DNA from 2 places in the Caproicibacterium lactatifermentans genome. Region 1 is predicted to be linked to the other one. Evidence: predicted binding sites of a transcription regulator. Region 1 holds the regulator's gene; the other holds the start of a gene.
The links. The regulator HrcA, encoded in region 1, represses chaperone genes, less so after heat shock. The targets are predictions, from matches to a motif close to TGTTAGCACTCNNNNNNNNNGAGTGCTAACA.

Region 1 (3,210 bases):
ATTGCCTGCGGTAGCCAAAACCTCCTGCACACCATCGCCCATTTCAATAATGGAAACATCGAAGGTGCCGCCGCCAAGGTCATACACCATAATCTTCTGTTCGTCGCCCTTGTCAATGCCATAGGACAAAGCCGCGGCCGTCGGTTCGTTGATAATACGCTTAACATCCAGGCCTGCAATCTTGCCGGCATCCTTGGTTGCCTGGCGCTGAGAATCCGTAAAGTATGCCGGTACGGTGATAACTGCATTGCTGACCGAAGAACCCAAATAAGCTTCTGCATCCGCCTTCAGCTTCTGCAGAATCATCGCGCTGATTTCCTGCGGAGTGTACTGCTTGTCATCAATGGTTACTTTATAGTCAGAGCCCATCTCACGCTTAATGGAACTTACGGTGCGGTCCGGGTTTGCAATGGCCTGCCGCTTTGCGGCCTGGCCGACAATGCGCTCGCCGTCTTTTTTAAAAGCAACAATGGAAGGGGTTGTGCGGGCACCCTCAGCATTGGGGATAACAACCGGCTTACCGCCTTCAATAACAGCAACGCAGGAGTTGGTCGTGCCTAAGTCAATACCAATGGTCTTACTCATAATGAATACCTCCAGTTTAACCACACTTACGGGATTCGGTAAAATATTTTTTTAATGATGATAAAATGTATATCTTCCGGCTTTCACCGGTCTCTGGAACTAGTTCGCGACTTTGACCATCGCGTGGCGGACCACTTTGTCCCCCAGCATATAGCCCTGCTGGTAAACTTCCGCAATCACATTTTCGCCAAGAGTGTCGTCCTCCGTATGGGAAACCGCGTTGTGCAGCTGTGCATCAAATTTTTCCCCTGCCTTGCCCATCGGCTCTACACCGAGTTTTTCAAGGGTGGAAAGCATTTGTTTCTGCACCATTTCAATGCCTTTGCGCAGATCCTCTGTGGAACACTCGGCCTGTCCCAGCGCACGCTCCAGATTGTCAGCCACCGGCAGGAACTCCTTTACGGTGTCCGCTGTAGCGCTGGCATACAGTGCGTTTTTCTCGCGCTCTGTGCGTTTGCGGTAGTTGTCATACTCGGCCGCGGTGCGCATCAGCCGGTCTTTCTGCTGGTCCGCTTCCATTTTGAAAGCAGCCAAGTCATTCTGCAGTTTTTCCAGCTTTTCTTTCAGTTCCTTGTTTTCTTTTTTGCTGGCCTTTCCAGCCGGTTTGTCTTTCTGGTCCTCAGCGGGCTCAGACGGCTTCGGTTCCTCTTTCTGGGGCTGTTCGGTTTCCGGCGCTGTTTTCTGCTGTGGCTCGTTTTCTTCGGCGCCTTGTGTTTCCTTTTTTTCTTCGGTACTCAAAGTCCCATCTACCCCCTTCATCTATGCAATCCAAAATTTCTGGGAATTGTCTTCCTTTTACTGCCAGTCTATCAGCTCTGTCAGCATACGGCCAACATTGCGGGCAACATAATCAATGCTGCCAATCAGTTTCGGGTAATCCATGCGCATCGGCCCCAGCACGGCGATTGCACCGGCATCCTGTTGGTGCACCGCATAATGCGCCACAATCAGCCCGGTTCCGCGCAGTGCGGACACGCCGCTCTCATTTCCCAAATACACACGGGAACCGGACCTGCGCAGCAAACCATATACTTGCTGCGGCTGCGACAGATAGCGCATCATGCGCCGCAGGTCATCCGCACCCAGTTCCGGAAAAAACAGCAGGTTTGTCTGGCCGTCCATGCACACGTCACTGCCCATTGCTTCCCTGGCCGCATCCTGCAGGGCCATCAGCGCACTGCTCATCAGCAGCGCCGTATCGCCCATGGACGCACCCATTGTCTGGATATACGCTGGTGTAATGCTGCGCACCGGCCGTCCGGCAAGGCTTTCATTAAACACACGGAAAAACACACGCAGAATTTCCGGCGAAAGCTCAAAGCCGCAGTGGAACACACGGCTGTGCATCGTGCCGGAAGTCGTCATCAAAATCAGCATGGCCGTATGACGGCTGGTCTGTACGAACTGAATGCCGGCCACTGCCGCGGCACTGCCGCTCGGTGTAGTTGTAATCGCTGCCATGTGGCTGATGCCCGCCAACGTGCGGGCCACGCCGTCCAGCAGTTTTTCCGGGTCGTAGGCACTGGGCAGCAGCAGCGCATCAATAAAGTGGCGTTCTTCCGGTGTAACACTGGCCGGCTTCATCAGCTCATCCAGGTACAGCCGATATCCCTGCTCGCTGGGCACCCGCCCGGCGGAGGTGTGCGGCTGGTCCAACAGGCCCATCGCCGCCAAGTCACTCATCTCGTTGCGCACTGTTGCGCTGGACACGGAAAAGTCCAAATTGTCACACAGGACCTTGCTGCCCACCGGTTCGCCCGAAACCATATACAGCTCAATAATTGCCGACAGGATTTTCTGCTTGCGCGGTGTCAATTCCATATCCTCACCCTCTTTTGTAGTTAGCACTCTATGCTTATGAGTGCTAACTGCATTACTTAATGTATCATTACTTTGCCCCTGTGTCAATAGGTTAATTGTAAATACATTATGAATTTGTAGACTTTCATAAAAAAAGCGCCCATTTGGGGCGCGGTTTTTACCGTTCACAGTTCCTCCAACAAATCCGCCAGCAGCGGATTTGAAACCAGAAATCCCCGCCGTGTCAGCCGCAGGCTCTCCGGTGATACCTGTGTCAGGCCGGCCGGCACATATCGCTGTGCTGTCCGCCGCATGGCATCCGGAATACCATGCCCAAAGCGCTTCCGACAGTCAGCTTCCCGCAGGCCAGCCGTCAGCCGCAGGCGCAGCATGGCGTATTCCGCAAACGAGCCCGCCGGTATTTCTGCATCTTCTTCCGGCAGCGGTGCCTCCCCTGCCAAAAAGCCCCGCAGTGAGCGTGGCCAGTAAAAGCGTTTTCCGCCGAAATAGGAATGTGCCGCCGGACCAAGCCCCAGGTATGGTGCAAGGTCCCAATATTTTAGGTTGTGGCGGCTCTCTTGTCCGGGCCGCGCAAAGTTGCTGATTTCATACTGCCGCAGGCCGCCTTTCTCCGCTAGACTGCATGCTTTTTCATACAGTTCCGCGGCCTTGTCATCGTCCGGCAGGTCCATCTGCTCCCGCCGCTGCCAGTAAGCTGTGTGCGGCTCTATCCGCAGAAGGTACATGGATAGGTGCGTCACGCCTGCCTGCAAACAAAACTGCACGCTTTTTTGCAGGGTTTCTGCCGTCTGTCCCGGCACCGCC
Region 2 (3,210 bases), 610 kb from region 1:
GCCACCAGCCGTGCGGCCAGCTTCCAGACGCGTGCAAGCGGCACTTTATAAAGCAACGCTGTTTTGCTCTGTGGGGAACGGCGCTTCAGCTCCCGCAGAAGAAACGGATTAAAAGAGGAATAGAAGACGCGTCCGCTCATACCGGCAGATTCCTCCAGTGCAAGCACTTTTGGGATAACCGCATAGCCGTCGCGGCTGCGTCGATTTTCTTTCAGCTCCACATTCACCAACAAATGGGTAGGCTCCAGCAGACGGTATACTTCCGCCAGTGTCGGAATGCGTACACCACCATATCCCTGCCGCCCCGCGGAAGCGTCCAGTGCGCGCAGCTGTTCCAGCGTCATTCGGTTCACCCTGCCTTGCCCGTTGGTTGTACGGTCCACAGTATCGTCGTGAATGACCACCAAGCGGCCATCGGTGGTCAAGTGTACATCCAGCTCCACGCCGTCCACGTGAAGAGCAGCGGCCTTTTCAAACGCTGGCAAAGTATTCTCCGGTGCCGCAAAGGAAGCACCTCGGTGTGCAAAAATCTGTACTGCCAAATTTGTCCCTCCTTATCCGTTTCATTTTATTATAACACGAATTGGTAAAAAAGACCGCCGCTAAGGGCTGTTGTTACCCTCGGCGGCGGAGTCTTTTATCTATCTGTCATGGCTGAAAAACAGGTTTATTCAATGGTGATTTCGGTCGGCAGCGGCTTTGCCGCTTCTTTCTTCGGCATGGTCAGTGTCAAGACGCCGTTCTCAAAGCGTGCGGAAATTTTATCTGCCTGTACGTCAGAAACATCGAACGAACGGCCCATACTGGTCACACGGCGCTCACGGCGCACATACTGGCCCTCGTTGTTTTTCTGTTCATTTTCTTCTTTGTGCTGTGCGGTCAGTGTCATGCAGTTATCCTTGACGTTGACCTTGATTTCGTCCTTGCGGAAACCAGGCAGTTCCGCTTCCAGAACATACTGGCTACCCTCGTCACGGATATCCGTGCGGCACGGCAGGACGCTGTTTGCGTGGGCGCCAAAGAAGTCGTCATCGAAAGGACGGAAGAACTGCTGCTCGAAAGGAATTAAGTCAAACATGATGAAAACCTCCAGTTTTTGCTCTGTCTGCCCGGTCTGGCGGGCGACACAAGTGATTTTGTTTTGTCTTTTGGGTCTTTCCCTTTGACAACTTCTATAATACGCAGAAACTGTGAAGTTTTTTTCTCTATTTTATGAACCGATTGTAAATATTAGCAGTCATCATTTACGAGTGCTAATATTTTGCGACTTTTCTGCGGGTCTGCCGGACCGAATTGAAAAAGGCATAAAACAAGCCGGACATACATTCTGCGGTATGTCCGGTTTGTTTTTAAGTCTTCTTTGTAAAGTCAGTTGATAATGAGGTCCTCTAAGCGGCGCTTCGGGACGTAATGCACGTCGTTTTCATCCCGATAATAATTGGTGTCATCGTTCTTGACTTCGGTAAGAATAATCGTTTCGTCCGGCTTGCCAATGGCAACAACCAGCATAGGAACCAAATTGGGTTTGAGGTCCAGTGCTTTGGCAACTTCTGCGGGGCTGAAGTTGCCAATCATACAGCCGCCCAGTCCCTTTTCCACAGCCACCAGCAGCATAGTCTGCGCAACGATTCCGACATCCCGCTGATACCGCTGCAGAGAACTGTCAACATTTGTATCCTGACAAATGATAATAAATGCCGGCGGGCAGTGACCGGGATGTGGCAGCTGTATGGGCTGCAGTGCGCGTGCCCAGTGCGTCAGCGGCTGAATCTTTGCCGTCTGCTCTGGTGTACAGGCAAGATAATAGCGCAGCGGCTGACGGTTGACACTGGAAGGAGTCAGCCGGGCGCAGTCTACCAGCTGCAGCAGCTCGTCCCGAGAAACACGGCGGCTCTGGTCATAGCCGCGGTAGCTTCTGCTTTTTTCAACCAAATCTCGAATCATGGTGCTTCCTCCTGTCTATTTGGATAGATTATCTTAAATGGATTCTCATGGTATATGTTCGTCCCGACAAATGCGCTGTACGGTAAATTTGCCCTGCAGCAGCGCTGTATGCATACCGGCTGTTGGTCCAAGCCACTGGCCCGTCAGCAGCAGGTGAGAAAGTCCCGGCAGGCGGCCGGTCAGCGGTGCTGGACGTGCCTGTGCAGTTGGAATAAATGCCGTACAGGAGCCGTGAAAATTGTGGAACCGCCGGGCATAGTCTGCCGGTGTATGGCAGCCGAGGAACTGTACCAGCCCCTGCATTTGCGGAAAATGTTTTTCCAGCGCCTGCCGTGTACTGTCTGCCAGCAGGCGGATTTCTTCCCGATAAGCCGCCTGCTGGCCAGCCAGTGCCTCCCAACGGCGGAATGCCTGCCGTCCCGCAATGGGGAAATCAACCGCCAGTTCTGCCCGGCCGTTGAATACAAAAGTCGGGTCATTGCTGAACTGTGTCACCCTCAGGCGGCTGATGCCGTCCCCCTCCGCCGGAATGACATCGGTTGGAAACGACAGCGTCCGTTCTATCGGCAGGGACTCCTCCGGCGCGGAAAAGAATAGGCGCACCAGGGAGCAGGTTGTATATTTTTCCGGCATGCAGTATCGGTCCTGCAGCTTTTTCTCCATACCGTACCGGTCCTGCAGCAGGACACGGCAGGCATAGGCCGGGTCACACGCCGCAATCACCCAATGCGTCAGCATATGTTCTCCGCCTGCCAGCACAATGCCGCGTGCCGCGCCGTTGGCCGCAATGATTTTTTTCACGGGGTCTTTACAGCGCAGCTGTCCGCCCTCTGCCAAATAGCGTTTCGCCATACGGTGTACAATACCCGCGGAGCCTCCCACCGGCACGGCCAAATCGCCGCTGAGAAAACGAGAATAGGAAAAGACCAGCTGTGCCAATGTACTGCCCGGCGGCAGCACTTCCCGAAAAGCACAGCGCAGTGCCGGATGATGAAACTGCTGCGCGTAGTCCTGCAGAGAAACTGTCCGCAGCCGCAGCAGCAGACGGCCGCTTTCAGTGCCGGCCGCACCAGCCAATGCTTTCAAAGGTGAAAGCAGATCCGGCGGGCACTCCGTTGCCGGGCGGAATGCCCCTGCCTTTTCGACCGCCGTACAAAACCGCTTCAGCTGTTCCCTGTCCTCCGGACTGCATGCCGCTGTGCTTTCCAGAAATTCATTGATGTCCCCGCAAAAGTTCACGGTGGCACCGGCCTCTTCCGCCGTGAA

Region 2: a site for HrcA is predicted at 1,229-1,259, ahead of GJQ69_RS03615 (Hsp20/alpha crystallin family protein). Genes of this name have one in related genera too.

What each region holds. Positions count from the first base shown of each region.
Region 1 is NZ_CP046051.1:127,813-131,022, reverse strand. Features, by position in the region: gene dnaK (molecular chaperone DnaK) at 1-585, opposite strand, end outside; gene grpE (nucleotide exchange factor GrpE) at 685-1,344, opposite strand; gene hrcA (heat-inducible transcriptional repressor HrcA) at 1,381-2,406, opposite strand; gene hemW (radical SAM family heme chaperone HemW) at 2,571-3,210, opposite strand, start outside.
Region 2 is NZ_CP046051.1:742,799-746,008, reverse strand. Features, by position in the region: gene GJQ69_RS03620 (glycerophosphodiester phosphodiesterase) at 1-542, opposite strand, end outside; gene GJQ69_RS03615 (Hsp20/alpha crystallin family protein) at 668-1,078, opposite strand; gene GJQ69_RS03610 (nitroreductase family protein) at 1,369-1,944, opposite strand; gene GJQ69_RS03605 (phytoene desaturase family protein) at 1,990-3,210, opposite strand, start outside.